DNA from 3 places in the Streptomyces luteoverticillatus genome. Region 1 is predicted to be linked to each of the others. Evidence: riboswitches for the same ligand, from Rfam matches in the RefSeq annotation. Region 1 holds a riboswitch; each other region holds the start of a gene.
What was found. A riboswitch is a leader RNA that binds a small molecule or an ion and turns the genes downstream of it on or off. The one in region 1 is predicted to bind cyclic di-AMP.

Region 2: another riboswitch for cyclic di-AMP. It lies ahead of EKH77_RS24400 (M23 family metallopeptidase); the one in region 1 lies ahead of EKH77_RS12655 (transglycosylase family protein).
Region 3: another riboswitch for cyclic di-AMP. It lies ahead of EKH77_RS03510 (C40 family peptidase); the one in region 1 lies ahead of EKH77_RS12655 (transglycosylase family protein).

What each region holds. Positions count from the first base shown of each region.
Region 1 covers NZ_CP034587.1:2,920,394-2,930,356, forward strand. The annotation lists gene EKH77_RS12635 (Ppx/GppA phosphatase family protein) at 1-666, opposite strand, end outside; gene EKH77_RS12640 (DUF501 domain-containing protein) at 663-1,199, opposite strand; gene EKH77_RS12645 (FtsB family cell division protein) at 1,271-1,747, opposite strand; gene eno (phosphopyruvate hydratase) at 1,877-3,157, opposite strand; gene EKH77_RS12655 (transglycosylase family protein) at 3,420-4,172, opposite strand; cyclic di-AMP (ydaO/yuaA leader) riboswitch at 4,177-4,361, opposite strand; gene EKH77_RS12660 (transglycosylase family protein) at 4,621-5,637, opposite strand; gene EKH77_RS12665 (cytochrome P450 family protein) at 5,821-7,092, opposite strand; gene EKH77_RS33005 (DUF6479 family protein) at 7,166-7,597, opposite strand; gene EKH77_RS12675 (nucleoside triphosphate pyrophosphohydrolase) at 7,673-8,710, opposite strand; gene EKH77_RS12680 (SurA N-terminal domain-containing protein) at 8,805-9,425, opposite strand; gene EKH77_RS12685 (DUF2079 domain-containing protein) at 9,749-9,963, shown strand, end outside.
Region 2 covers NZ_CP034587.1:5,454,782-5,464,744, reverse strand. The annotation lists gene EKH77_RS24415 (bifunctional GNAT family N-acetyltransferase/acetate--CoA ligase family protein) at 1-2,319, opposite strand, end outside; gene EKH77_RS24410 (HPr family phosphocarrier protein) at 2,473-2,754, shown strand; gene EKH77_RS24405 (GntR family transcriptional regulator) at 3,014-3,730, opposite strand; gene EKH77_RS24400 (M23 family metallopeptidase) at 3,925-4,728, opposite strand; cyclic di-AMP (ydaO/yuaA leader) riboswitch at 4,742-4,896, opposite strand; gene EKH77_RS24395 (M16 family metallopeptidase) at 5,122-6,489, opposite strand; gene EKH77_RS24390 (M16 family metallopeptidase) at 6,531-7,880, opposite strand; gene EKH77_RS24385 (DNA gyrase/topoisomerase IV subunit A) at 8,105-9,963, shown strand, end outside.
Region 3 covers NZ_CP034587.1:855,573-865,535, reverse strand. The annotation lists gene EKH77_RS03530 (sugar phosphate nucleotidyltransferase) at 3-716, shown strand; gene EKH77_RS03525 (NAD-dependent epimerase/dehydratase family protein) at 726-1,670, shown strand; gene EKH77_RS03520 (spherulation-specific family 4 protein) at 1,667-2,374, shown strand; gene EKH77_RS03515 (endo alpha-1,4 polygalactosaminidase) at 2,434-3,390, shown strand; cyclic di-AMP (ydaO/yuaA leader) riboswitch at 3,637-3,789, shown strand; gene EKH77_RS03510 (C40 family peptidase) at 3,794-4,267, shown strand; gene EKH77_RS03505 (carboxylesterase/lipase family protein) at 4,359-5,915, shown strand; gene EKH77_RS03500 (hypothetical protein) at 5,971-6,426, opposite strand; gene EKH77_RS03495 (YchJ family protein) at 6,577-6,999, opposite strand; gene EKH77_RS03490 (hypothetical protein) at 7,237-7,767, shown strand; gene EKH77_RS03485 (PD40 domain-containing protein) at 7,831-8,856, shown strand; gene EKH77_RS03480 (hypothetical protein) at 9,007-9,474, shown strand; gene EKH77_RS03475 (M48 family metalloprotease) at 9,481-9,963, shown strand, end outside.

The DNA.
Region 1 (9,963 bases):
GGTGACCGAGCCGGCCAGGCCCACGAGCGTGCGGGCCTCGGTGAGCGGGACGGTCTGCCCGGCGAGGTCGAGGGCGGCCTCGACGTCGGCCCGTATGGCGGCGATCCGGTCGGCGGCCGGCGGGTCGGAGACCACGCCGTCCGTCACGAGGTGACGTTCCGTCATCCGCACGCAGCCCACGTCCACGCTGCGCGCGGCCCGGACGTGCTCCTCGCCGACGACGAACTCGGTCGAGCCGCCGCCGATGTCCACGACGAGGAACGGCTTCGCCAGGTCCGCGCGGCCCACGAGCTCCTTGGTGGCGCCGGTGAAGGAGAACTCGGCCTCCTGGTCACCGCTGATCACCTCGGGCTCCACGCCCAGGATGTCCTCGACGCCGCGCACGAACTCCTCGCGGTTGGAGACGTCCCGGGAGGCGGACGTCGCCACGAAGCGCACCCGCTCCGCCTTGAGGTCCTTGATGACCTCCGCGTACTCCCGGCACGCGGCGAACGTGCGCTCCAGCGCCTCCGGCGCGAAGCGGCCCGTGCGGTCCACGCCCTGGCCGAGGCGGACGATCGTCATCCGGCGGTCGAGCTCCACGAGTTCGCCCGTGTCCGGGTCGCAGTCGGCGACCAGCAGCCGGATGGAGTTCGTGCCGCAGTCGACGGCGGCGACGCGGGTCACGCGCAGCCCTCCTCACCGGAGCACGGGTTCACGCACGGGCCCTTGCTCCACCACTCCGGCAGCAGCGCGATGGCCTCGTCGCCGAACGGGTTCACGCCCGGGCCGGCCGCCAGCGAGTGGCCGACGAGCACGTGGAGGCACTTCACCCGGTCCGGCATGCCGCCGGCGCTGGGGAAGCCCTCCAGGACCTCGATGGCGTCGCGGCGCGCGATGTAGTCCTCATGGGCGGCCCGGTAGGCGGCGGCCAGCTCCGGGTCCGTCGCCAGCCGGTCCTGCATCTCCTTCATCAGGCCCGAGCCCTCGAGGGTGCCGATCGCGCCCGCGGCCCGGGGGCAGGTCAGGTAGTAGAGGGTGGGGAACGGCGTGCCGTCCTCCAGGCGCGGCGCCGTCTCGACCACGTCGGGGTTGCCGCAGGGGCAGCGGTGCGCGATGGAGCGCAGTCCGCGCGGCGGGCGGCCCAGCTGCTCCTTGAACGCGGCGATGTCCGCGTCCGTCGGCTCGGTGGGCTCGGTCTTCGGAGGAGGCGTGTCCATGTGCTCGCTCGTGCTCGATCGGTCGGATGCGTGATGTCGGGTGCGTAAGAGGTGTGTGCGGGGTCGCCGGGTCAGCGGTGGGCGTCGGAGGCGTCCACGTCGTCGAAGAGGTTGCTGTACCAGGGGCGGTCGGCGGCGCCCTGGTCCTTGTGGCGCCCGCCGTCGGCGCTGCCGTCCACCACGGTGTAGCCGGTCTCGCCGGGGCGTACGAAGTGGAGGTGCTCGCGCGCCAGCTGTTCCACGTACGCCGGGTCCTCCAGCCGGGCCTTCTCCTCGTGCAGCCGCTTGACGTCCTCGCGCGCCTGCTCCGTCCGGTGCCGCTGGTCGGCGATGTCCGAGCGCTGGGTGACCCACTGGCGCATGGGGTAGGCGAGGGCGACGACGAGCGAGCAGACGACGAGCGCGAGGAGCGCCGCGCGGCCGGTGAGCCGGGAGCGGCGCTGCGGGCGGGCGCGGTAGACCCGGGCCCGGGCCGCGGTCGGCCCCTGGACCAGCGCCGTGCCCAGCGCCTTGAGCCTGGTCGCGGTGGAGAACCGGTCCGCGCCCACGTCGCCTCCCCTGGAGAGTCCGTTACGAACGTACGTCCCCGGACACGGTACGGGACCGCGGCCGGGGACGTACGGAGACTGGCGAGAAGGTCAGCCCTTGAGGCTCAGCCCTCGCTGTGCCTTTCGGGCTCAGCCCTTGAAGCGCGGGAAGGCGCTGCGGCCGGCGTACACCGCGGCGTCGTCGAGGATCTCCTCGATGCGCAGCAGCTGGTTGTACTTGGCGACGCGGTCCGAGCGGGCCGGGGCGCCGGTCTTGATCTGACCGCAGTTCACGGCGACGGCGAGGTCGGCGATGGTGACGTCCTCGGTCTCGCCGGAGCGGTGGGACATCATGCACTTGAAGCCGTTGCGCTGGGCCATCTCGACGGCGTCCAGGGTCTCGGTCAGCGAACCGATCTGGTTGACCTTGACGAGCAGGGCGTTGGCGGAGCCCTCCTCGATGCCGCGGGCCAGGCGCTCGGGGTTGGTGACGAACAGGTCGTCACCGACGATCTGGACCTTGTCGCCGAGCTTCTCGGTGATGGTGTTCCAGCCGGCCCAGTCGTCCTCGAACAGCGGGTCCTCGATGGAGACCAGCGGGTACGCGGCGACGAGCTCGGCGTAGTACTCGGTCATCTCGGCCGCGGTGCGGTCCTTGCCCTCGAAGGTGTAGACGCCGTCCTTGTAGAACTCGGAGGCGGCCACGTCGAGCGCGAGCGCGATGTCCTGGCCGGGGGTGTAGCCGGCCTCCTTGATGGCCTCGAGGATGAGGTCGAGGGCCTCGCGGTTGGAGCCCAGGTTCGGGGCGAAGCCGCCCTCGTCGCCGAGACCGGTGGACAGGCCCTTGGCCTTCAGCACCTTCTTGAGGGTGTGGTAGACCTCGGCGCCCCAGCGCAGGGCCTCGGAGAAGGACTCCGCGCCGATCGGCGCGATCATGAACTCCTGGATGTCCACGTTGGAGTCGGCGTGCGAGCCGCCGTTCAGGATGTTCATCATCGGAACGGGCAGCAGGTGCGCGTTCGGGCCGCCGAGGTAGCGGAAGAGCGGCAGGTCGGACGCCTCGGAGGCGGCGTGCGCGACGGCCAGGGAGACGCCGAGGATGGCGTTGGCGCCCAGGGAGCCCTTGTTCTCGGTGGCGTCCAGGTCGAACATGGCCTGGTCGATCAGGCGCTGCTCGGTGGCGTCGTAGCCGACGAGCTCCGGGCCGATCTGCTCGATGACGGCGAGGACGGCCTTCTCGACGCCCTTGCCGAGGTAGCGCTTGGGGTCGCCGTCACGAAGCTCGATGGCCTCGAAGGCGCCGGTGGAGGCGCCGGACGGTACGGCGGCACGGCCCGTGGAGCCGTCGTCGAGGCCGACCTCGACCTCGACCGTGGGGTTGCCTCGCGAGTCGAGGATCTCGCGAGCTACGACGACGTCGATGGACGGCACGAGGGTCTCCTTCGTGGGTGTCTGGAGTTCTGCACCACGAGCCTAACGGGCCCCGGAGCGTGCGCCCGCCCTTGCCCTGTCGCCCGGGCCGAAAATTGGCACAAACGCCGAGATCCCCGGACGAATCGTCGGTGTGTTCGCTCAACAGCGGACCGGCAGAACGAGCGGAGCCCCGCTCCGATGCGGCTCGGGGGGAAGTCGCATCGGGGCGGGGCGGTCGCTCGGCCGGCCGGGGTCGTCACCGGCCCCGGCCGGCCTTCGCTCAGCGCAGGTGGAGCTGCTGGCCCGGGAAGATCACGTCCGCGTCGGGCACGATCTTCTTGTTGAGCTCGTGCAGCTTCTGCCAGCCGCCCTGGACCTTCTGGGACACGGCGATGGTGGCGAGGGTGTCGCCCGCCTTCACCTGGTACTCGCCGTCGCCCTTCTGGACGGTCTGCGGGGCGGTGTGCTTCGGCGCCGGGGCCTCGTCGTCGGAGTCGTCCGACTGCTGGACGGGCTTGCTGCTGTGGTTGCCCTGCGGCGCGGCCTGGCGCTTGCTGCGGTCGGCGTGGGACTGGGCCTTGCCGTAGGCACCGGAGGCGGACTTCGTGGACTTCTTCGCGACGTAACCGCCGTCGGAGTCGTCCGTGTCGACGTTCGCCTTGGCGCCACCGCTGGTCAGGCCGCCGTAGCCGGCGCAGCCCCAGGCACCCGGGCCCTGCATGGCCAGCAGGCGCTCGGCGGTGGCGATCTGCTGGGACTTGGTGGCCAGGTCGGCGCGCGGGGCGTACTGCCCGCCGCCGGCGGCCTTCCAGGAGGAGTTCGAGAACTGCAGGCCACCGTAGTAGCCGTTGCCGGTGTTGATGTGCCAGTTACCGCTGGACTCGCATTCGGCGACCTTGTCCCACGTGGAGACGGAGGCGGCGTTGGCGGAGGTCGCGACCATCAGAGGGGCTGCGACAGCCGCGCCGGTGACGCCGGCGAGCGTGACGATGCGGACGGCCTTGGACGGACGACGGTGCTTGCCCTTGGACATGAGTCGGTTTCCTCACCGACGCCTACGAGGTGAGCTGTCGGGTTCGGGCTGTGAGTTCGCCCGGCCCGGTGCGCTTTCGCGTTCCCGGGCTTCACCCCAAGCCGTTCCGCTCCTTCGGCCATGTGGCCTTGGGACCGTTCCGGCGACCTACCTTGGTTCCCCCGCTCCTGCCTACGGCGCTTGCGCGACGACTCCCCCGGCCGCCGGCAGGATTCGGCGTGCGGCCGTGGTGCTCGCGGTGGCGAGCGGTGACGACGGTAATCACAGGCGGCCGACGGGTTCAAACCCCACTTTTCAGCCACCAGCGGCCAGAGTTACCCCCGGAAACCAGACGTTTCCGCAGGTGAGAGGCCATTCGAGCAAAACGGATTCGAGGCATCCGACGCTCCGTCAACGAGACCCATGTCTCACTTTCGACTGGAACGGACATTCGCCTCGAACCGGAGCGCTACTTACGGATGTCAAGCCTCTGACCAGGGCGGATAAGGTCCGGATCAGAACCGACCAGTTTCTCGTTCTTCTGATACAGCGTCTGCCAGCCTCCGGTGACCGAGTGTTGCTCGGCGATCTCTGACAGGTTGTCACCGGGCTGCACGGTGTAGTCGTTCGCGGCCGGCAGCTCCGCCCGGCTCTCGCCGCCCCGGGAGGGCCGCTGAGCATCGCCGGAAGGTGACGGGTCGGCACGGTGGCGGCCCGTTCCGGGAGTCGCCCCGGTGTCACCGGGAAGCGGTGAACCGGACGGCGAGGTTCCTGTTCCAGGAGTGTCCGAGGGCGTGTTCGCCGGGGTGTTCGAGGGGCTGCCGACCGGGGCGGTGGGGATGGCGGTCGGATCGGCCGACGCGCCGGGGCTCGTACCCGTCGTCGGCTGTCCCGTCGGCTGTCCCGACGGGTCCTTGCGGTGCTTGCCGCCGGCCGCGTCCGGGGACGGGCTCGTGGAAGCGGAGGGGGTACCGGAGGAGCCCGGCGTGGGCGAACCGGACGAAGTGGGCGCGGGCTTGGACGACCCGGAAGACGGCTCGGACGGCGCGGGCGACGTGCGCTCGGGAGCGGGCTGGTTGCCGCGCCCGGGCGTGCGGGGGCGGCTGGGCTCCGGCGCGGCGGAGGACGACCCGTCGCCCGGGTCCACCTCAGGCGCCTTGTCGTCGCCCTGAGCCGCCTCGCCGGCCAGGCCGGAACTCACCGCGCAGGTGCGCCAGGTGTCGGCGCCCTCCGCCTTGAGGATCCGCTCGGCCACGGCTATCTGCTGGGACCGGCTGGCCAGGTCGGGGCGCGGCGCGTACGCGATGCCGCCGTTCTGCTCCCACATCTGCTGGGTGAGCTGGAGACCGCCGTGGAAGCCGTTGCCGCTGTTGGCGCTCCACATCCCCCCGCTCTCACACTGGGCGACCTTGTCCCAGGTGCCCGCGTCCGCGGCGACGGCGGAGCCGGTCGCCAGCAGCGGCAGGGCCGCGCTGGAGGCCGTCACCCCCGCCGCGACCACGATGGCGGGTATCTGACGAGGACGGCGATGTCTACCGGATCCAGAGAGCATGGGCGGGCCTCTCGCGTAGGCGGCGTTCGATTGGTCGCAGACCATAGCGAGGGCTTCCGGGAGTCACAAGCCGGTGTAGCGGAGGTCACGTGCCGATAACCACCGTTTGACGTGGCGTCACAGGGCGTGGCTTTTGGGCGTGAACTCCACGGGCAAAGTGCGCAATCCACGCATGATCAGGCCACCGCGCCAGCGCAGGTCCTCGGGTTCGGCGGCGAGGGACAGATCGGGCAGCCGGCGCAGCAGCGTCGCGATCGCGGCCTGTCCTTCGAGGCGGGCGAGGGGCGCGCCGAGGCAGTAGTGGATGCCGTGTCCGTAGCCCAGGTGCTGGTTGTCGCGCCGGGACAGATCCAGGGTGTCGGGGTCGGCGAAACGCTCCGGATCCCGGTCGGCGGCGGCCAGAACGACCAGCACGGGATCGCCCTCGGCGATGCGCTGCCCGCCCAGGACCAGGTCCTGGGTGGCGAACCGCCAGGTGGCGAGCTCCACCGGGCCGTCGTAGCGCAGCAGCTCCTCGACGCCCGTGGCGAGGAGGCTCTCGTCGCCCTCGGCGAGGGCCCGCTGGAGCCGGGCGCGCTGCTCCGGGTGGCGCAGCAGCGCGTAGGTTCCGTTACCGATCAGGTTCACAGTTGTTTCAAAACCGGCGAACAAGAGGATGAAGGCCATCGCCGCGGCCTCGTTCTCGGTGAGGTGCTCGCCGTGGTCGCTCGCCCGGATGAGACCGGAGATGAGGTCCTCACCGAGGTCCTCGCGCTTGCGGTGGATGAGCTCCGCGAGGTACGTCCGCATCTTCTTCACCGAGCGGGCCACCCCGCCGCGCGGCCCGCCGCCGTGACGGATCATCATTCCCGCCCAGTCCCGGAAGTCGTCCTGGTCCTCGCGCGGGACGCCGAGCATGTCGCAGATGGCGTAGATGGGGAGGGGAAAGGCGAACTCGTGGATGAGATCGGCCTCCCCCTTCTCGACGCAGGGTTTATCGAGAATGGCGTCGATCAGCTGGTCGGTGAGTTCCTGGACGCGGGGGGCGAACTCGGCGACCCGGCGGGGGGTGAACGCCTTGGACACCAGCCGGCGCAGCCGGGTGTGGTCCGGCGGGTCGATGTTGAGCAGGTGCGTCATCAGATTGGCGCTGCGCTCGCCGGGGATGCCGACCTTGCCCTTGCCGTGGGCGGTCTCGGAGTGGTGCACGGGGTTCTTCGACAGCCGCTGGTCGGCGAGCGCCTGCCGGGCGTCGGCGTAGCGGGTGACCAGCCATGCCTCGACACCGCTGGGCAGCTCCGTGCGGTGCACGGGGGCGTGCTCGCGCAGCCAGGCGTACGCCGGGTAGGGGTCGGAGGCGAACTCCCAGGTGAAGAGGGGTGGGGCGGGGGGCGTGTGATTCTCGTGCACGCCCCGACGCTACCTACCCGGCGCCACCAGAGCGCCACCCAGGCGCCCAGCCGCCCAGCCGCCCGGGCGTCACCTAGTGGTGGCCACCGCCGCCGCTGCCGAAGGCGCCGCTGCTGCCGGGGTCCCATTTCTTCCGCTCCTCGGAGAGCTCCTCGGGATGGGCGGGCGGGTTCTTCATCTCATGCGGAAGGACCCGCTCCCCGTCGGCCTCCGGGTGGAGCTCGTCCGGCTCGTGGTGCTCCGTGACGTACCCGACCGCCTCCTCGTCGTGGGCGTGCCCGGGGCCGTGGTTCGGCGAGGTGGGCCCCCGTTCGTGCTCCTGCGGGGTCTGCCAGGCGCCCTGGCGGCGCTGCGGCTGGCTCGGCGGCGGGGGCTCCCGGTCGCGGACCCTCCGGCCGACGACGATGGCGCCGATCAGGATGGCGACGACGAAGAGCCCCACGATGAAGGGGGCGATCCCGCCGAGCTGAGGGGGAGCGGCGAAGTCCATGGGAACGGTGCGCATGGGACTCGGGTACCCGCCGGTCGCCCCCTCAAGACCGCCACTGGGCCGAACGAGTGAGCGAGCGCCCCGTCCGCGCTACTCCGGGGCCCCGCCCCGGGCCTCCTCGGCGGCCCGGATCGCGTCACGGTACGTCCGCGCGGCGGCCCGCAGGGCGGTCTCCGGCTCGACACCCGCCGCCTCCGCCCGCACGGCCAGGGCCAGCAGCTCGTAGCCGACGCCCTCCCCCTCCGGCAGGGCCACCGCCAGCCGCTCGTGGCGGGCCCGGGAGGCCAGCTTCGCGGCCAGCGCCAGGGCCGGCTGGCCCAGCGGCACGCCCTCGGTCACCGACTCCCGGCGCTTCTCGTCGGCCTTCGTCCGCATCCAGTGCGCCTTGACCTCCTCCGGCGTCTCGGCGGACTCCTCGCCGAATACGTGCGGGTGGCGGTGGATGAGCTTGTCGACGATCCCGGCGGCGACGTCGTCGACGGAGAACGGCTCGTCCGGGTCGTCCTGCGCGATCCGGGCGTGGAAGACGACCTGGAGCAGGACGTCGCCCAGCTCCTCCCGGAGCGCCTCCCGGTCACCGGTCTCGATGGCCTCCAGGAGCTCGTACATCTCCTCCAGCCCGTACTTCGCCAGGTCCTCGTGGGTGCGGATCCCCGTCCAGGGGCAGGACACCCGGATCCGGTCCATCACCTGCACCAGGTCGAGCAGCCGGGCGCCGGGCAGGTCGTACGAGCCGGGCAGCAGCTCCAGCGCGGGCATCGACTCCCGGCCGGAGCCGGCCAGCCGGGCCAGGCCGTCGGTGAGGGCCGACTCGCCCTCGGCGGAGGTGAGCACCACGACGGTGCGCCCGCCCGCCGCGCAGTAGTCGACGAGCTCCCGCGCCGCCGGCGCCGCGTGCTCGACCACGACGCCGGCCTCCCCCAGATACGGCAGCTGGGGGTGGCCGGCGTCGGCGCACAGCACCCGGTCGGCGGCGCGCAGCGTCTGCCACGCCGGCCAGGACAGCAGACCGGGGGCGACCCGGTGGCTGGTGGTCAGCAGGACGATACGGCCGAGGGGGTCGCCCCCGGGCGCGTCGGCGGGGACGTCGGAGGCGTTCGCGGAATCATTCGCACGGCGGTCGGTCACATGGCCGAGCCTAAGGGCTCCGCCGGGGGACCGATTCTTCGTCTGCGGGCCGGTCGTGGCCGGTCGCGCAGTTCCCCGCGCCCCTTACGGGCGCTCAGGCCGGCTGTTCGGGGGCGGCCTGAGCGGCGGGGCGCAGCCAGGGCTCCTGGACGGGCCGGGCCGTGCCGCGCCTGGCGTCCCACGTGCCGTAGCGCGGATTGACGTCGACGCGCAGCGCCTCGGACGTCTTCATCAGCGTGTCGACGGTACGGGCCTGGCCGAGCTTCTTCTCCAGCTTGGCCCGGACGAGCCCGGCCGACAGCTCCTGGTCGACCTGGTCCGGGGCGATCCCCGCCGCGAGGAACCGGCTGTCGACCGCCGCCGAGCCGCCGAGCAGCTTCTCGACCTCCTCCCGGCGCTCCTGGAGCTCCCGCCGGGTGACGTCGACGCCGTTGTCCCGGCCGGCGGCCTCGATGACCCGGTACTGGATCAGCCGCACCAGGGTGTCCTGGCTGAGCCGGGCGCTGCTCGCCAGCAGCTGGCGCCCCTGCGGCGCGGACCGTTGCGCCTCCCGCACGTCCTCCACCTGGCTCTGGAGCTGGGCGACGGTGATCCGGTCCTTGCCCACCACGGCGGCGGCACCGGGGTGCGGAGTGGATCCGCAGCCGGTGAGCAGGGGCACGGCGGCGAGCAGCCCGGCGGCGGAGACGGAGAGCGCTGTCCTGCGGCGGATCATGAAGCCTCCCGGCGACGAAAGATCGTGCGGCATACGTGGGCAGGGGCGTTGAGCAGGGGCGGGGCGGACCCCGCGGCGTGCGGTCCATCGGCCTGGCGTTGATCGATGGTAGGCAGTCCGCGTGGCCCAAGCCACTGATTCGGCCAACGATTCGCGGTCCGCCGGGATGCGCGAACGATCCCGGCGCGCGACGGCATCGTGACGCCCGCCGCCGAGGACGCATACTTCAAGACCAGCGGAGCGCACGGACCGCAAGAAACCGGCCGAAGCCGGCCAAGGGGCCCGAAGGCCCCGTTGACGAGCAGGAAGAGAGAGGACCGCCCATGGACTCGGCCACCGCCGACGTGTCGGCAGCAGGCCACAGCCCGGCCGAGGCCGCACCAGCCGGACGCCGCCCCATGTCCGCCCGGCTGCGCGCACCGGGACTGGACCCCTACTGGCTGGGCGCCGTCCTGTTCGTCCTCTACACCATCCTGTCCGTCAGCCGTCATCTGCGGATGCTCACCATGTCCTGGGACCTGGGCATCTTCGAGCAGGC
Region 2 (9,963 bases), 2.5 Mb from region 1:
GGCGACGGCGCCGTGGGCCTTGAGCAGGACGCCGATGTCGGCGGCGGCGCCTTCTTCGTCGATGTCGTCGTACTCGGGCACCCGCCCGGGCACGGCGACGTCCCGCCGCCACCGCGCGTAACGCACCGCCTCGGCGAGCGCCCGCACGGCCCGCTCGGCGGCGGGGTAGGCGGGTATCCGGATGGCGGCCTCGCTTGCGGGGTCGCCTGCGGCGGGCGCGGGTCCTGCGGCCGTGCCGACCGGCTCGCCCGACGCGACCGCCCGGCCGGCGGACCCGCCGTCCGCCGCCGGGGAGGCAGGGCTTTCGGCCGCCGAATCCATGCCGTCCTCGGCCCTGTCTCGGTGGGCCGGAGCGCCGCGCTCGGCCGAGGCCTCGCCCAGGGCGGCGCCGACGACAGCGGTGGCCTCCGCCGCGACGGCGCCCGCGGCAGCGGCGTCCGCCGGCACCCCGCCGTCCAGGGCACCGGCATCCTCGGCGGCCCGGTCCGGGACCGGTGCCGCCAGGGCTTCGGCCAAGCCGGGGATCTCCAGGTGGACGACCGCGACCGGCTTCGCGGTGGGGGCCGTCGCGACGGCCTCGCGCAGGGCGGTGGCGAGGTCGGCGGCGGAGGTGTCGCCGACCCAGGGGATGGCGGTGACGACCACGGCGTCGCAGGCCCGGTCGGCCAGGGCGGCCGAGAGCGCGGCGCGGAAGTCCGCCGGGGTGGCGGACGTGGTCAGGTCGCGGGGCAGCAGGGGCCGCAGCCCGTCCGTGAGGCAGGCGTCGTACGTGAGCAGGGCGAGCGATTCGGAGTTGCCGCAGATCGCGACGCGGGGGCCCTCGGGGAGCGGCTGGGAGGCGAGGAGCAGTCCGGTGTCGGCCAGCTCGGTGACCGTGTCGACACGTATGACGCCGGCCTGCCGCAGCAGGTCCGAGACCGTGGCGTCGGGGATGCGGGTGGAGGGCACGGCGTGGCCGGTCGGGGCGGCGGCGCCGTGCCGCGCGCCCTTGACGACGACGAGCGGCTTGCGGGCGGCCGTGCGCCGGGCGAGGCGGGCGAACTTCCGCGGGTTGCCGATGGACTCCAGATACATGAGGACGACGTCGGTGTCGGGGTCGTCGTGCCAGTGCTGGAGGAAGTCGTTGCCGGAGACGTCGGCGCGGTTGCCGGCGGAGACGAAGGTGGAGATGCCCACGAGGCCGGCCGCCCGCCGGTGGAGCCCGGAGAGCAGGGCGATGCCGATCGCGCCGGACTGGCTGAACAGCCCGACCCGCCCGGTGGCGGGCAGCTCGGGGGCGAGGGAGGCGTTGAGCCTGACGGCCTCGGCGGTGTTGATGAGGCCGAAGGAGTTGGGGCCGATGACGCGCATGCCGTACGAGCGGGCCTGGCGGACCAGCTCGCGCTGGCGGGCGCGGCCCCTCCCGCCGCTCTCGGCGTACCCGGCGGTGAGCACGACGAGCCCCTGGACGCCGTGCTCCCCGCAGTCGGCGACGACGGCGGGGACCTCCTCGGCGGGGACGGCGACGACCGCGAGGTCGACCGGCTCGGCGATGCCGCCGACGGAGCGGTGGGCCGGAACGCCCTCGGGCTCCAGCCGCGAAGGCTCCTCGGGGAAGGCGCGGTTGACCGCGTACGTCCGCCCGGTGAAGCCGCCGGCGACGATGTTGCGCAGCACGGTGCGGCCCATGCCGCCGGGCTCGCGGCCGGCGCCGACGACGGCGACGGAGCGCGGGGTGAGCAGGCGCTGCACGGAGTGGGCCTCGGCGCGCTGTTCGCGGGCGCGCTGGACGGCGAGGGAGGCGTCGGTGGGCTCCAGGTCGAGGCCGAGGCGGACGACGCCGTCCTCGAAGCTGCGCTTCTGCGTGTAGCCCGCGTCCGTGAAGACCTTGATCATCTTGCTGTTGGCGGGCAGCACCTCGGCGGCGAAGCGCCGGATCGAGCGTTCGCGCGCGACGGCCGCGATGTGCTCGAGCAGGGCGGAGGCGACGCCACGCCCTTGGTGGGCGTCCTGGACGAGGAAGGCGACCTCGGCCTCGTCGGCGGGGGCGATGCGGTCGTAGCGCACGGTGGCGATGAACTCGCCGCCGACGATCGCGGCCAGGCCCACCCGGTCGACGTAGTCGTGGTGGGTGAAGCGGTGGACGTCCCGGTCGGAGAGGCGGGGGTAGGGGGCGAAGAAGCGGTAGTACTTGGACTGGTCCGACACCTGCTCGTAAAAGCTGACCAGCCGTCCCGCGTCGTCGGGCGTGATGGGGCGGATGTGGGCGATGCCGCCGTCGCGCAGCACGACATCGGCTTCCCAGTGGGTCGGGTACGCGTGCTCGGACGGCGTCTGCATGGGCCCAGCGTAAGGCCGGGCACCGACAGCGGGCCGGTGCCGCCCGGGCCACGGGCGCGACCGAAGGGCCCTGGTGGGGGCGCACGCGCGGGGCACCGCGCGCCCCGTGCCACAATGGTCTAGACAACCAATATCGACTTGAAGGGCAACACCATGGTTGAGCGCCGCGTAAACGTCGGCTGGGCCGAGGGCCTGCACGCCCGGCCCGCGTCGATCTTCGTCCGTGCGGCGACCGCCGCCGGCGTCCCCATGACGATCGCCAAGGCGGACGGCAACCCCGTCAACGCCGCCTCCATGCTCGCCGTGCTGGGCCTGGGCGCCCAGGGTGGCGAGGAGATCGTCCTCGCCAGTGAGGCGGAGGGTGCCGAGGCCGCGCTCGACCGTCTGGCCAAGCTCGTCGCCGAGGGGCTCGAGGAGCTCCCGGAGACCGTCTGATCCTCCGGCCCGCCCTCATCGGGCGGACCGCGCGGCGGGGCCGCGGCAGCCGACGACAGGCCGCCGCGGCCCCGTCGTCGCATCCGTCACCGGCATACCCATGAGCCGCCCACCCGCGAGCCGGGTGTCCACCACCCTGCCGTATTCACAGGTTTTTCACACGCCGTGCGCGCCGCTCTCCGCAGACGCGCACGGCGTGCCCCGGCCGGGGACCGCCACGAATTCCCGGCCCTATTCCTCCAGGAATAGCGGCCGCTCGTTAAGAACGGACGCCCGCCGTGTTTACGGGCTGTTTCGGCGGGTGGACGCGATCGCCCCCCGTCCGCCGCAGCAGGAATTCACCGGGCGAACGGCCTGCCCGTACGGCGGCGAGTTCCCGGGCGCGCTCCACGTCCCCGCGGGCCACCGCGTCCACCAACGCCCCGCACGCTTCCCAGGTCTCCAGCGGCCGGACCACGGGCCCCGGGGCGTACACCCAGGCGATCTTGCGGCGCAGCTGGGTCAGGAGCCCGGCGACGGAGGGGCTGCCGGACGCCTGGGCGAGGGTCTCGTCGAACCAGTCGCCGAGCTGGCGCAGTTCGCCGCAGCGGCCCGCCCGGGCCCGCTCCTGGCCGAGTCTGACCAGGCCCCGCAGCACCTTGAGGTGGGCGTCGGAGCGCCGCTGCGCGGCCTTGGCGGCGCCCAGCGGTTCCAGCAGGGCCCGGATGTCGAGGAGGTCGGCGGCCTCGCGCTCGGTGGGTTCGGCGACGCAGGCGCCGGCGTGCCGGCGGGTGGTCACGAAGCCCTCGGAGGCCAGGGTGCGCAGCGCCTCGCGCACGGGGACCCGTGAGACGCCGTAGCGGCGGGCGAGGATTTCCTCGATGAGCCGGCTGCCCGGCGGGAAAGCGCCGGAGACGATGTCGTCGCGGATGGCGGTGCACACCGCGTGCGTGGAAATACGACGGCTCTCGCGCGGCCCTTCGCCGTCGCCGCTCACGTACGGCCCCGCATGGGTCTACCTCCGCCTCATGCCTCAATCCCCGTGCAGCACGGCCGATTGACGTCCGTTCGGCGACTCTATGGCAATCCCGGGCGTTTTCCGATGGTGCCGCCGTTTCATGGATATTTTTTGGCCAACACGAAGGCCCCGGCCGGGGGCCGGGGCCTTTCGCGAGTCGTCGGGCGTCGTCGTTACAGGTTGACGCCGTGCGCGGCCATGTAGGCGATCGGGTCGATGTCCGAGCCGTAGGTGGGGGCCGTGCGGGCCTCGAAGTGCAGGTGCGGGCCGGTGACGTTGCCGGTGGCGCCGGAGAGGCCGATCTGCTGGCCCGGGGTGACCGACTGGCCGACGGAGACGTCGATGGAGGACAGGTGGCCGTACTGGGTGTACGTGCCGTCGGCCATCTGGATGACGACGTTGTTGCCGTAGGCGCCGCCCCAGCCGGCCTCGACGATGGTGCCCATGCCGACGGCGTGGACGGAGGTACCGGTCTCGGCGTGCATGTCGATACCGGTGTGGCTGCCGGAGGACCACAGGCCGCTGGAGGCCTTGTAGGAGGTGGAGACGTAGGAGCCGTCGATCGGGCTCACGAAGGTGCCGAGGCGCTTGCGCTCCTCGTCGCGGGCGGCCTTCTCCTTGGCGGCGCGCTCCTCCTCGGCCTTGCGCTTGGCCTCTTCGTAGCGCTGCTTGGCCTGGACGGCCTTCTGCTTGGCGCTCTCCTCGGCCTGGAGGCGGGCGGCGGCCTCGTCGGCGGCGCTGCGCTGGGACTCGGCCTGGGCGTCGACGTGCTCGGCCATGACGTCGCCCATGACGACGGCCTGGGTCAGGCCGGTGTCCTCGGGGCGCTGCGTGTCGTCGGAGGCGGCGAAGGCCGGGGCGGCGACACCGGCGACTACGCCGGCGGCCGTGAGAGTGGCTATGCCCGCCACGTTCGCGCTGACGCGCGCGGCTCGGCTCGGACGACGGTGCTTCCCGGTGGCACGGGTGAACGCCATGTCGCGGCTGTTTCCTTTCCTTCCCTCTCGCCTACCGGGTTAGCTGACGGGTTCGGAGCAGGAAGGTCTCCTACGGATCCCTCGTGAGAGGGGCCCGATTCACCCCAGGGACGTTTGGGTCCCCGGCTCCCCTCTGCTGGCGCTTCGGGGACTCGGCGATGGCTGCCCGGGGCCGCGGTCGCGGCTCCGATCGGCGGGCTGCCGGGCCTGACGCTAATCGGCGTCAGATTCGAACAGCAAACAGAAGTGGGTTTTTATGACGTACGCCACACGACCAACACCCAACCTCCGCCTGAAAGCGGACATAAGTGAGGCGCATGGGTCACAACGGACCCATGCGCCGAAGGGGCCCCGGCGCGGCGTGGCCTGCCGCGCCGGGGTGGTGAGTCGCCGTCAGGCGGGGATGACCGTCACCGGGCCGATGCCCAGGGCCTTGACGGGCTCGGCGATCTCGGCGGCGTCGCCGACGAGGACGGTGACGAGGCGGTCGGCCGGGAAGGCGCTCACGACGGCCGCCGTGGCCTCCACCGTGCCGGTGTCCGCGAGGCGTTCGTACAGCCGCGCCTGGAAGTCGTCCGGCAGGTACTGCTCGACCTGGTCGGCGAAGGTCGCGGCGACGGCCGCGGCCGTCTCGTACTTCAGCGGCGCGACCCCGACCAGGTTCTGCACGGCGACGTCGCGCTCGGCGTCCGTCAGGCCCTCCGCGGCGAGGGTGCGCAGCACGGTCCACAGGTCCGCCAGGGCGGGGCCGGTGTTGGGGGTGTCCACGGAGCCGCTGATGGCGAGCATGGCCGTGCCCGTCCCGTCGGGGGCGGAGAGCAGCACCTGGCCGAAGGAGCGCACGCCGTAGGTGTAGCCCTTCTCCTCGCGCAGGACGCGGTCCAGGCGGGAGGTGAGGGTGCCGCCGAGGCAGTAGGTGCCGAGGATCTGGGCGGGCCAGGTGCTCGCGTGCCGGTCGGGGCCGGTGCGGCCGATGAGCAACTGCGTCTGGACGGCGCCGGGCCGGTCCACGATCACGACGCGGCCGGTGTCGTCGGCGGTGACGGCCGGGACGGGCAGCGGCTCGGCGGTGGTGCCGGTCCAGGCGCCGAGGGACTCCGCCAGGGTCCGGTCGAGGTCGATGCCGGTGAAGTCGCCGACGATCGCCACGGTGGTGGTGGCGGGGCGGACATGGGCCTCGTAGAAGGCCCGGACTGCCGCGGCGTCGATGCGCTCGACGGTCGCCTGCGCGCCCTGGCGGGGGCGGGACATCCGGGAGCCGGCCGGGAAGAGCTCGGCGGCCAGCGCCATGGCCGCCCGGCGGGCGGGGTTGGCCAGCTCGTGCGGGATCTCGTCCAGGCGGTTGTCGACCAGGCGCTCGATCTCGCCGTCCGGGAAGGCCGGGGCGCGCAGGGCGTCGGCGAGCAGGCCCATGGCCTTGCCCAGCCGGGAGGCCGGGACCTCCAGGGAGAGCCGGACGCCGGGGTGGTCGGCGTGGGCGTCGAGGGTGGCGCCGCAGCGCTCCAGCTCGGCGGTGAACTCCTCGGCGCTGAGCTTGTCGGTGCCCTCGGAGAAGGCGCGCGCCATGATCGTGGCGACGCCGTCCAGGCCCTCGGGCTCGGCGGCCAGCGGCGCGTTCAGGACGACGTCGACGGCGACGACCTGCTGGCCGGCGCGGTGGCAGCGCAGCACGGTCAGCCCGTTGGGGAGCAGGCCGCGCTCGGGGGCGGGGAAGGCCCAGGGGGAGGCGGTGCCGGGGCGGGGCTGCGGGTGGAACTCCATCGAGGCCTCTGCGGTCTGGGTGCTCGCGGCTGCGGCGTCGCTCACCGGTCCGCCTCCTCTTCCTCGTTCTCGCCGGCGGCGTCGGTGCCGGACTGGGGCGTGGGCTCGTACACCAGCACGGCGCGGTTGTCGGGGTGCAGCCGGGCCTTGGCGACCTCCTGCACCTCCAGGGGGGTGATGTCCAGGACGCGCTGAACCGCGGTCAGGGCGAGCTGGGGGTCGCCGAAGAGCACGGCGAAGCGGCACAGCTCGTCAGCGCGGCCGCTGACGGTGGCCAGCCGGTCCAGCCACTCGCGCTCCAGCTGGGCCTGGGCGCGCTCCATCTCCTCGGGCGTCGGGCCCTCGGCCGCGAAGCGGGCGAGCTCGTCGTCCACGGCGGTCTCGATCGCGGGGACCTCCACGCCGCCGGACGCCTTGACGTCCAGCCAGCCGAGCGAGGGCGCGCCGGCCAGGCGCAGCAGGCCGAAGCCGGCCGCGACGGCGGTGCGGTCGTGCCGCACGAGGCGGTTGTGGAGGCGGGAGGACTCGCCGCCGCCGAGGATGGTCAGCGCCAGGTCGGCGGCGTCGGCCTCGCGCGTGCCGTCGTGGGGCAGGCGGTAGGCGGCCATCAGCGCGCGGGAGGGGACCTCCTCGCGGAGGACCTCGCGCAGCTGCTCGCCGATGGTGTCGGGCAGCCGGCCGTCGCGCGGGGGCTGCTTCCCGTCGTGCGCCGGGATGGAGCCGAAGTACTTCTCGATCCAGGCGAGCGTCTGCTCGGGGTCGATGTCGCCGACGACCGAGAGGACGGCGTTGCCCGGCGCGTAGTACGTGCGGAAGAAGGCGCGCGCGTCCTCCAGGGAGGCGGCGTCCAGGTCGGCCATGGAGCCGATGGGCGTGTGGTGGTACGGGTGGCCGTCGGGGTAGGCCATGGCCGTCAGCTTCTCGAAGGCCGTGCCGTAGGGCACGTTGTCGTAGCGCTGGCGGCGCTCGTTCTTGACGACGTCGCGCTGGTTCTCCATCGACTCGTCGTCGAGGGCGGTGAGCAGCGAGCCCATCCGGTCGGCCTCGAGCCACAGGGCCAGCTCCACCTGGTGGGCCGGCATGGTCTCGAAGTAGTTGGTGCGCTCGAAGCTCGTGGTGCCGTTGAGCGATCCGCCGGCGCCCTGCACCAGCTCGAAGTGGCCGTTTCCCTTGACCTGGGCCGAGCCCTGGAACATCAGGTGCTCGAAGAGGTGGGCGAGGCCGGTACGGCCCTTGACCTCGTGGCGCGAGCCGACGTCGTACCAGAGGCAGACCGCGGCGACCGGGGTCAGGTGGTCCTCGGAGAGGATCACCCGCAGGCCGTTGGCCAGGCGGTGCTCGGTCGCTGTCAGGCCGCCGGAGCCGGCCTGTTGCGTGGCCGTGTGACCCATGGGCATGTACGTCCCTTCGATCTCTTGAGATCCCGCGGTGCCTCGCGACGACTCGCGTGATGAACAGTCCTGTCACTGTATGCAAGCGCGCTGACATCTGGCGAAGTTCCCGAACCGCCGGGGATGCCCCGGACGGGTCGCGGTCGGCGTTGTCGGTGGCTCGGTCCACAATGGTCCGCGTCAGGACCCCGCATCGGCAATCGATCGAAGGAGCAGCAGCCGCGATGGCCCGCCGCAGCACGAAGACCCCGCCGCCGGAAGAGTTCGAGGAGCGCATCCTCGACATCGACGTCGTCGACGAGATGCAGGGCTCCTTCCTCGAGTACGCCTATTCCGTCATCTACTCCCGCGCCCTGCCCGACGCCCGGGACGGCCTCAAGCCGGTCCAGCGCCGCATCCTCTTCCAGATGAACGAGATGGGCCTGCGGCCCGAGCGGGGGCATGTGAAGTGCGCCCGCGTCGTCGGCGAGGTGATGGGCAAGCTCCACCCGCACGGCGACGCCTCGATCTACGACGCCCTCGTGCGCATGGCGCAGCCGTTCTCGATGCGGCTGCCCCTGGTGGACGGCCACGGCAACTTCGGCTCGCTGGGCAACGACGACCCGCCCGCGGCCATGCGTTACACCGAGGCCCGGATGGCGTCGCCGTCGTCGTTGATGACCGAGTCGATCGACGAGGACACCGTCGATTTCGCGCCGAACTACGACGGCAGCGAGCGGGAGCCGGTGGCCCTTCCCGCCGCCTATCCGAACCTGTTGGTCAACGGTTCGTCCGGCATCGCGGTCGGCATGGCGACGAACATGCCGCCGCACAACCTGGGTGAGGTCATCGCCGCCGCCCGGCACCTGATCCGGCACCCGGGCGCCGACCTCGACACCCTGATGAAGTTCGTCCCGGGCCCGGACCTGCCCACGGGCGGCCGCATCGTGGGCCTGAGCGGCATCCGTGACGCCTACGAGACCGGCCGCGGCACGTTCAGGATCCGCGCGACGGTCTCCGTGGAGAACGTCTCGCCCCGCCGCAAGGGCCTGGTCGTCACCGAGCTGCCCTTCGCGGTGGGCCCGGAGAAGGTCGTCTCCAAGATCAAGGACCTGGTCGGCTCGAAGAAGCTCCAGGGCATCGCCGACGTCAAGGACCTCACCGACCGGGCCCACGGCCTGCGCCTGGTCATCGAGATCAAGAACGGCTTCAACCCCGAGGCCGTCCTGGAGCAGCTCTACAAGCTGACGCCGATGGAGGAGTCCTTCGGCATCAACAATGTGGCGCTCGTGGACGGGCAGCCGCTGACGCTGGGCCTGAAGGAGCTGCTGGAGGTCTACGTCGACCACCGCTTCGAGGTGGTCCGCCGGCGCAGCGAGTTCCGGCGCGGCAAGCGGAGCGACCGGCTGCATCTGGTCGAGGGCCTGCTGGTGGCGCTCGTCGACATCGACGAGGTCATCCGAATCATTCGATCGAGCGATAACGCGGCGGGCGCCAAGGCATCACTCGTGGAGCGCTTCTCGCTCTCCGAGGTGCAGACCCAGTACATCCTCGACACCCCGCTGCGCCGCCTGACCAAGTTCGACCGGATCGAGCTGGAGTCGGAGCGCGACAGGCTCACCGAGGAGATCGCCGAGCTGACCCGGATCCTGGAGTCGGACGCGGAGCTCCGCAAGCTCGTCTCGGCGGAACTGGCGGACGTGGCGAAGAAGTTCGGCACCGACCGGCGCACGGTGCTGCTGGAGTCGGCGGGCCAGCCGGCCTCGGCGGTGCCGCTGAAGGTCGCGGACGACCCGTGCCGGGTGCTGCTGTCCTCCACGGGCCTCCTGGCCCGCACGGCCACGGGCGAGCCGGCGGACGCCTCGGCCGACGCCAAGCGCGTGAAGCACGACGTGATCGTCTCGGCCGTCCCGGCGACGGCCCTGGGCGAGGTGGGCGCGGTGACCTCGGCAGGGCGGCTGCTGCGGCTGCGGGTGATCGACCTGCCGCAGCTGCCGGAGACGGCGGCCCCGCCGAACCTGGCGGGCGGCGCCCCGGTGTCCGAGTTCCTGACGCTGGCGGACGGCGAGCGGCTGGTCTGCCTGACCACGCTCGACGAGTCCTC
Region 3 (9,963 bases), 2.1 Mb from region 1:
ACATGCACGCAGTGATTCTCGCCGGAGGCAAGGGCGTCCGGCTCCGCCCGTACACGACCGCACTGCCCAAGCCCCTGGTGCCCATCGGCGACCAGCACGCCATCCTCGAGATCGTCATGCGCCAGCTGGCCGGCGCCGGGTTCACCAGCTGCACCCTCGCCATCGGCCACCTCGGCCACATCATCCGCGCCTACGTCGGCGACGGCTCCCAGTGGGGCCTCGACGTCGACTACACCACCGAGGAGAGCCCCCTGGGCACCATGGGCCCGCTCCTCACCATGACCGACCGGCTCCCCGAGCGCTTCCTGGTGATGAACGGGGACGTCCTCACCGACCTCGACTTCGGCGACGTCCTGCGCGACCACACCGTCTCCGGGGCGCCCCTGACCATCGCCACCTACCCCCGCCGGGTCAGCATCGACTTCGGCGTCCTGACCACCGAGGCGGGCCGGGTCGTCGGCTTCGCCGAGAAGCCCAGCATGGACTACCGCGTCTCCATGGGCGTCTACGGAGTCTCCCGCACCGCCCTCGACCGCTACACTCCCGGACTGCCGCTCGGCTTCGACGAGCTCGTCCTCGACCTGCTGGCGGACGGCACCCCGCCCAACGCCTACGAATTCGACGGCTACTGGCTCGACATCGGCCGCCCCGACGACTACGACCGGGCCAACGCCGAGTTCGCCGTCCGCCGTGACCTGCTGATCAAGGGAGCGTGACCGGCCCCGATGCGCATCCTCGTCCTGGGCGCCACCGGCTTCCTGGGCCGGCACACCGCCTCGCGCCTGCGCGCCCTCCCGGGCGCGCACGTGCGGGTCGCCGGCCGCGCCCCCGCCGCCGGGCCGCCCTCCGGCCCGGCGCCCGCCGAGCTGCCGCCCGTCGACCTGGCGGCCGCCGACCCCGGCCGGCTCGCGGCCCTGCTGCGCGAGGCCGCCCCCGACGTCGTCGTCAACTGCGCGGGGGCGGTCGGCGGCAGCGCCGTGACCCTCACCGCCGTCAACGCCCGCGGCCCCGCCGTGCTCTGCGAGGCCCTGAGCGCCGCCGCCCCGGACGCCCGGCTGGTCCACCTGGGCTCGGCGGCCGAGTACGGGCCCGCCGAGGCCCGGCTGCCCGTCGGCGAGGGCGCCCCGGCCCGCCCGCTCGGCCTCTACGGCGCGAGCAAGCTGGCCGGCACCCTCGCCGTCACCGGCTCCGGCCTGGACGCCGTCGTCCTGCGGGTGTTCAACCCCGTCGGCCCCGGTGCCCCCGCCGCCTCCCTCCCCGGCCGCCTCGCCGCCGAACTGCGCCGGGCGGGACCCGACGACCGCGTCCGCACCGGGGACCTCTCCGCCCACCGCGACTTCGTCGACCCGCGCGACGTCGCCGAGGCCGTCGCCCTCGCCGTCACCGCCCCCCGCCCCCTGCCCGCCGTCCTCAACATCGGCAGCGGCACCGCCCGCCCGGTCCGCGACGTGGCCGAAGGGCTGCTGCGCGCGGCCGGGTTCACCGGCCCGGTCGGCGACCGCGTCGCCGAGGACGGCGACGGCTCGCCGCGCTCGGCCGCCGTCCCCTGGCAGCAGGCCGACATCACCGCCGCCGGCCGCACCCTGGACTGGGTGCCCCGGCACTCCTTCACCGAATCGCTCACCGACCTGTGGGCCGCCACCGCGCCCGCCACGGAGCCCGTGCCATGACCACCACCGCGCCCGCCGCCCACCGGGACGACGGGCGGCTGCTCGTCCCGCTCTACGTCCACCCCGCCACCCACCCCGAGGAGTGGGCGGCGCTGCTCGACGCCGCCCCCCGGCTCTACGGGGTCGTCCTCAACGTCGCCGACGGCCCCGGCGCCCGCCCCGACCCCGCCTTCCACACGGCGGCCGGACGGCTGCGCGCCGCCGGCGTCCGGCTGCTGGGCTACGTCGACACCGGCTACGGCCACCGCCGCACCGGCGCCGTGGTCGCCGACATCCGCCGCCACCGCCGGTGGTACGACGTGGACGGCGTCTTCCTCGACCAGGTCCCGGCGCAGGACACCGCGCTGCCCCGCTACCGCCGCGTGGTGCTGGCCGCCCGGGTGCTGGGCGCGCGTACGGCCGTCCTCAACCCCGGCACCCACCCCGAGCCCGGGTACGCCTCGCTCGCCGACCTCCTGGTCACCTTCGAGGGCACGTGGGAGGACTACCGGCGCGCCCGGGTCCCGGAGTGGACGACCGGCCATCCACCGGAGCGGTTCTGTCACCTCGTGCACGGCGTGCCCGAGGAGCGCACGGCGGGCGTGGCGCGGCTCGCCGCCCGGCGCGGCGCCGCCGTGCACTGCGCGGTGCCGGGCACGGGGGCCAACCCCTGGCGCTCGGTGCCCCGGGCGGCCGCCGGGCTCGCGGCGGGGGGCGCGATATGAACGCGCGGAGTGGGATGGGTTCTTGGCGCGGCAGGAGCGCTCGGCGCGGCGCGGGCGCTGTGCGTGGCACGAGCGCTTGGCGCGTCCGGGCGGGGCTGTGCGCCGCGCTGCTGCTGGTCCTGGCGGGCTGCTCCTCGTCGCCCGCCGACGACGACGGGCCGGACGGGGACGACGGCGGCGCCACGGCGGCCCCCCGCGCCTCGGGTGCCCCGCGTTCCCCTCAGGCCTCGGGCAAGCCGGAGGCCTCCGGCACTCCTGACGCCTCCGCCTCGCCGGGAAGTTCGGCCACGGGGTCGGCGCCGGGGTCGGCCGGGGCCCGTTGGCAGCCGAAGCCGGGTACCAACTGGCAGTGGCAGCTGGACGGAAAGGCCGACACCTCGGTGGACGCCCCCGTCTACGACATCGACGGCTTCGAGAATTCGGCCGAAACCGTGGCCCAATTGCATTCCCGCGGCCGGAAGGTGATCTGTTACATCAATGCCGGCGCCTGGGAGGACTTCCGGCCCGACCAGGGAAAATTCCCCAAGACCCTGCTCGGCAACAAGAACAAGGGGTGGAAGGGCGAGAAATGGTTCGACATCCGCCGCCTCGACACCCTGCGACCGCTCATGGCGGCCCGGATGGACATGTGCCGGCAGAAGGGGTTCGACGCCGTCGAACCGGATCTGACCGAGGGATTCCGCAATACCACCGGCTTTCCGCTGACGGCCGATCACCAGCTCGCCTTCAACCGGATGCTGGCGGATCTCGCTCATGAGCGGGGCATGGCCATCGGGCTGAAGAACGACCTGGACCAGATCCCGCAGCTGGTGAACGTCTTCGACTTCGCGGTGAACGAGCAGTGCGCGCAGTACGACGAGTGCGAGAAGCTCAGCCCCTTTGTGAAGCAGGACAAAGCGGTCTTTCATGTCGAATACGAACTGCAGCCGGGGGAGTTCTGTGCCACGGCGCGGCGGCTCGGGCTGAGCTCGATGCAGAAGAAGCTGGAGCTGGACGCCTGGCGCCGGCCCTGCTGAGCGGCGCTCCCGGAATTACTCGTTCCATGCTGCAAGTACCCGCGGTCACAGGGGTTTAGGGCCAGTTCGGCGGGGGCGCGCGGCGTGCGGTTCCGGGTCTGCTCCCGAAGTGAAGAAGTTCACAGATGACCGCCCGGGTGCCGGATTTTAATGATTCATGGTGCAGGATCTCTCACCGAACACAAGATCCCGTCACCCTGGCGGGCCACCCGGGCGGACGCCGAGTCCTGCCGCCGCCCCGGGTGCGGCATCGAATTGATGAATCGGCAGGAGCGGGAGACCCAAGCGGTACGGATCACGAAGTCGGTGGTCCTTGGGGTGAAGCCGGGAAATCCGGCCGGGCAACTTCGCAGCCCGAACCCGACAGGTCATCTTTCGTAGGCGGATGTCGAAGGGCTTCGGCATGTCTGCTATGCCTCGCATTCCCGCGCTCATATCCCGCGCCGGCACCGCCTCGGCCGTCACCGCCGCCACGCTGGCGGCATCGGTGCTCGTCCCCGGCCTCGCCTCCCAGGCGTCCGCGGCCACCCCCGGCGAGCAGGCCCTGAGGGTCGCCGCCGCCAAGGCGGGCTCCCCCTACCAGTACGGCGCCGCCGGCCCGAACCGGTTCGACTGCTCGGGCCTGACCCAGTACTCGTTCAAGAAGGTCGGCAAGAGCCTGCCGCGCGTGGCCGCCGACCAGTACAACCGCACCCGGCACATCTCCGGCGGCTCCCGCCAGGTCGGCGACCTGGTGTTCTTCCACTCGGGCAGCAACGTCTACCACGTGGGGATCTACGCGGGTAGCAACAAGATCTGGCACGCCCCCAAGCCCGGCACCACGGTCCGCCTGGAGAAGATCTGGACCGGCAGCGTCTGGTACGGACGCGTCAACTAGGCTCCTTGATCGGGCGGTCCGGAATCCCGGGCCGTCCGACATCCGCGTTCGCGCACGGGGGTGCCGCTTCCGGGCGTGGGAGGGAGCGACGATGAGCGATGTCACCGGCGTCACGGGCGTAACCGGCCCCACCGGCTCCACCGGCCTCAGTCGTCCGGAGGTCCGTACGGACCGGGGCACCGTACGGGGCCGCACCGAGGACGGCCTCGCCGTCTTCCGGGGGATCCCCTACGCCCAGCCGCCCGTGGGCGAGCTGCGCTTCATGGCTCCCCGCCCGGCCCACGCCTGGGACGGCGTGCGGGACGCGGCGGAGTTCGGCCCGCCGCCCCCGCAGTCCGGCCCGATCCCCGCGACCGGCACGGCCACCGGCGACGACTGGCTCACCCTCAACGTCTGGTCGCCGGACCCCGGCGGCTCCGGACTGCCCGTGCTGGTGTGGATCCTGGGCGGCGGCTACGTCTCCGGCCACGCGGGCGACCCGCTCTATGACGCCGGGCTCCTGGCCCGGCAGGGCGGCCTCGTCGTGGTCACCGTCAACTACCGGGTGGGCGCCGAGGCGTCCGCCCAGCTCGAGGGCGCCCCCGCCAACCGGGGCCTGCTCGACCTGATCGCGGCCCTGGAGTGGGTCCAGGGGAACATCGCCGGCTTCGGCGGCGATCCCGCGCGCGTCACCGTCGCCGGCCAGTCCTCCGGCGCCGGCTCGATCGCCACCCTGCTGGCCGTCCCCCGCGCCGCCGGCCTCTTCCGCCGTGCGACAGCCCAGTCCGTCCCCGGCCTCTACACCACCCCGGCCCTCGCCTCCGCCCTCGCCGCCGAGCTCGCCGGGAGCCTGGGCACCACCCCCACGGTGGCCGGACTCGCCACGATCGACCCGTGGCGGCTGGCCGAGGCGATCACCCCGATGATGTACGGCCTGCCCGCCCAGGCCGACCGCTGGGGACCGCTGGCCCGGACCGGCTCCCCGTTCTCCGTCGTGGTGGACGGCGACCTCGTGCCGGAGACGCCCTGGACGGCCCTGCCGGACGGCCGGGCGAGCGGCGTCGACCTGCTGACCGGTCACACCCGGGACGAGTTCCGGCCGTTCCTCGTGATGAGCGGCGGCCGCGACAAGGTCACCGACGAGGACACCACGGCGGCGCTGAACGCCTTCGCCCCCGGCCCCGACGGCCCCCGCGCCTACCGCGCCGCCTACCCGGACGCCACCCCCGTGGAACTCTTCGAGACCGTCCACAGCGACGTCCTGTTCCGCATGCCCTCGCTCCACCTCGCCGAGGCCCACACCGCCGGCGGCGGCACGGCGCACCTGTACGAGCTGCGCCGCCCCGCGCCCGTCCTGGGCGGCGCGCTCGGCGCGGCCCACGGGCTCGACGTGTCACTGCTGTTCGGCACCTACGACGCCCCGCAGGCCCGGCTGCTGCTCGGCGAGGGGCCCGTCCCCGAGGACCTCCTGGCCGTCGGGGAGGAGATCCGCCGCTCGTGGACGGCCTTCGCCACCCACGGCGACCCGGGCTGGCCCGCCCACCAGGCCGCCGACGGCCGCCTCACCCGCCTCCTCGACACGGAGCCGAGCACGGCCCCGTACCCGGAGGAGCCGTCCCGAAAGGTCTGGGAGGGGCGAACGGTCCGTCCCTACGACCTGCCGGCCTGACCGCCGGCGGGGCAACGACGGCCCGGGGGCGCCGCGAGCGCACCCGGGCGCCGGGTCAGCAGCCCGCCATCTTGCCGTAGGCGATCCAGACCTCGCCCTTGTTGTTGAGGCTGACGTTCCCGGACTTGTGCAGCCCGGTGTACTTCCCGCGGTACTTCCGCAACTCTCCGACGGGCGACTCCAGCGTCATGTAGGGGGAGTCGGGCTTCCAGTCCCCGGAGAACTTCGCGTAGACATCGTGCGTCCCGTCGGTACCGCTCGCCCAGCAGGCGCGGGAGCCGGAGTAGAGCACGAGGTTGCCGTCGTACTGCATCTCCAGGCGGTAGCCGCCGTTCTGGAGACAGTGGCCGGGGATGAGCCTGTCGGTGAACGATGTGCCGTCGCCGCGGCACCCCTGCGCATGGTGCGCGGCATGCGAGGGGGCGGCCGTGGCCTGCCCTGCCGTCGTGGCCAGGGCGACCGCCAGCAGATTCGCCGCGACGATCGCGCAGGCACGGAAGGCTGTCCTCATACTTGTTCCGCCTGTTCTTGTGAGCGTTTCACAGGTCCGGTACTCCGGACGCAGACAGTACTGGCACGCTCACGCCAAGTGGCCGGTGTATCCCTCAGACTCACCCCGGCGTGTGTACACGCTCGCCGAGGCCGGACGAGGGGACGCGCCTTACTCCACCGCGTCCAGGTACACCCAGTGGCCGTCCTCCCGTACGAAGCGGCTGAGTTCGTGCTGGGAGCCGGTCTCGCCGTGGGTCTCGTAGTGGGCGCGGAACTCGACCGTGCCGTCGTTGTGGAAGGTGCTGCCGCCGGTCGTGGCCAGGATGTCGAGGCCGGTCCAGCGGATGCCGGGGTCGAGGTCGAGGTCGGCCGGGCGCGTGGTGGAGTGCCAGGTGCGCAGCAGGTAGTGGGGGTCGAGGACGACGAAGGCGCTGTAGCGCGAGCGCATCAGGCGTTCGGGGGTGGGGGCGGTGGCGCGGCCGGCGTGGAAGGCGCCGCAGCAGTCGCCGTACGTCGCGTCGAGCCCGCAGGGGCACGGGGAGCCGGCGGTGACGACGGGCGGCTTCGGGGAACGTGAGCTTCTTCTGGACACCCCCCGATTCTGCCTGCCCGGAGGAGCGCCCCCGGCCACGGGGGCGAACCCTTTCGGCGGCAGGGCCGGATGGCGTCGCCCTCGCTGTTCTTTCGGGTGAATTCCCAGCTCATCGGGGTGTGCGGGCCCGGCGCCCGGTGCCGGTCACCGGGTGCGACCGGTTGCGCGCCCATCCGGCGCGGCGGACGGTGGTCGGGTCCCGACAGGTGTTCGGGCTTTCGGAAGGGAGTCATCCGTATGCGCGGCACCAAGCTCACCGCCATAGCCACGACCCTCGTCTGCGGTTCGGTCGCCGGCTCGGTCGTCCTGGGCGTCACCGGACCCGCGCTCGCCGCCGGCCGCGCGGCGCGGCCCGCCGCCGCGGCGACCGAGCCGGCGGACTCCATCGGCAGCCTGGGCGAGACCCTCCACCTCGGCTCCCGGATCACCAAGGAGGCCGACTCCTGGAACCCCGACGTGGAGCACCTGCGGGATCTGAGAACGCGGCTGCGGGAATCAGCCGAGCGGCTGCTCGCCGACGTCCGGGCGGTCAAGGCCAAGACCCCGGCCCGCCCCGGCGCCGACGGCCTGGCGGTCGACCCGCTCTCGGACGTCAAAACACAGTTGGACACCCTGGTCAAGGACGTGAACGACCTGCTGGCGGCCGTCGACGCCAAGGACGTCGGCAAGGTCACGGCCCTCAACGGCAAGGTGACCGCGGACCTCCGGGCCCTCCTCACCTCCGTGCCCAAGCTCCTGGCGAACCCCGCGCCCCTCCCGGGACCGTAGCCACCTCCGCTCCTCCCGGCACACCCCTGTTCGACGGCGCCCGGCTCCGCTACGGTCGGCCCGGTGCGCAGACGTCTGTTCGTCGCAGCGATCCTGACCGCCTCCCTGACGACCGCCTGCGGCGGCGAGGGCTCGGAGGAGCCGGACCCGGATCCCTCCCGCTCCCGGCGCGCCGACCAGGCCGAACCGCTCTTCCACTGCGGCCGCCGGGCCAGCGCCCAGAACCCGGCGTTCTCCCCGGACGGACGCTCGCTCCTCTTCACCGTCTTCGAGGACGGCTACAACGAGGGCGCCGCCGCCCTGCGCGTCCTGCCCCTGGCCGTCGGCGACGGCGGCACGCCCGGGGCCACGCCCCGCACCCTGCTCGACGAGCGGGACAAGGCGGCCGTGAACCTGCCGGGTTCGAGCTGGAACCCGTCCGGCGAGGTGGCCTTCGCCTCCGACCGGGCCGGCGGCGGCCGGGACGAGGTCTGGGTGCTCAGACCCGGCGGACGGCCCACCCGGGTGACCGAGCACGAGGGCCCCTCCGGTTATCTGGAGCCCAGCTTCTCCCCGGACGGCGCGTGGATCGTCTTCCAGGAGAGCGTCGAGCGCGAGGGCTCCGGCGACGGCGCCGAGCTCGGCTCCCTGTGGAAGGTCCGGCGCGACGGCAGCCGCGCCACCAAGCTCGTGGACGGCCCCGCCACCCGGACCGACAACCGCCAGCCCAACTGGTCCCCCAGGGGCGACCGGCTGGTCTTCCAGCGGCGCGAGGAGGACGGCGACGACTGGGCGCTGTACGTCATGAACGCGGACGGCTCGGGCCGGCGCCGCCTCACCCGGGACGCGGGGGAGCACACCGACCCCAGCTGGTCGCCGGACGGGCGGTCGGTGGTGTTCTCCTCCACGGCGGGCGGCCTGGAACTGCCGCAGATCTTCGTCATCCCCGCCGACGGCTCCGGGGCCCCGGTCCGCGTGACCAGGAACCCCGACACCTACGACGGCGCCCCCAGCTGGTCCCCGGACGGCCGCTGGATAGCCTTCGAGTCCCACGAGGGCGGCGAGGACCGCCCGAGCTCCCTGTGGCGGATCCCGGCTCCCCGGACCTGAGAGCGGGACGGGACGCCGGAGTCGAACGGATTCTCGTAATCCGGGGTGGAGGGAAACACTCCGCAGTACCGTGCCCTTGCGGAACTCACGTCACAGGAGGGCGCGATGGGCTCTGGAGCGACTTCAGCCGGCGGACGTACGGTGCGCGACGTGGTCCACGAGGTCGTGGCCGAGGTCGCGCCGGAGGAGCTGCCCCTGGTGGCGGCGCTGGCCCGGTTCGACGACGCCACGGTCGTCCGGCGGCTGGGCCGCACGGGCGGGCGGCGCGAGCCGCTGGGGTTCGGGCTGGGCGAGGTCGTGGCGATGGCCGCGCCCGTGGTCTGGCTCGTCCTGGACGAGGCGGGGCGCCGGATGGCGGACGCCGTCGTGGACGCCGCGGCCACCAGGTCGAGGTCCGTGCTGCGCAGGGTCCTCCGCCGGCCGTCCGCGCCCGTCGTCCTCCCCGCCCTGAGCCCGGAGCAGCTGGCCGAGATCCGCCGGCGCGTGGTGGAGACGGCCCTGGCGCGGGGTCTGACGGCGCGCCGGGCGGAGACGATCGCCGACGCGGTGGTGGCCCGGCTGGCGCTGGCGGAGGCGGGGGACGGGACACCGGAGTCCCCCGCGCCGGAGCGGGGCTAGCGCCGCATGACGACCACGACGCCTCCCCGGATACGGGTCGACGAACGGGTGATGGGCGCGGGCACGACGGTGCGCTTCGTGCTCCTGATGGTCCTGTTGCTGGTGAGCTGCTGGAATGTGATGGGAGGCATCACCCGCCGGTTCGCCCTCCGGACCGGCTTCGACCACTACGGCTGTCTTTTCGCCGCCGGGGGCGATCCGTTCGACGGCGACGTCGCGCGCGACTTGGTGGCCGCGAAACTCCAGGCCCCGGCCTTTCAGGCCTGCCTCGACCGTTACGAGCCGCCGCTGGCCTGGTGGGTGACCCTTTCCTGGCCGGTGCTGCTCGTGGTCGTGGCCTGGGCGCTGTTCCGGGGCGTCCCCGCCTGGAGGACGCGGCGCGGCAGGGTCGTCCCGCTGGCGGCCGTCGACCCCGACGGCACGATCCTGCGGCTGGTGGAGGAGCTGGCGACGGTGGCCGGGCTGAGCCGGGTGCCGCGCGTCGTCGTC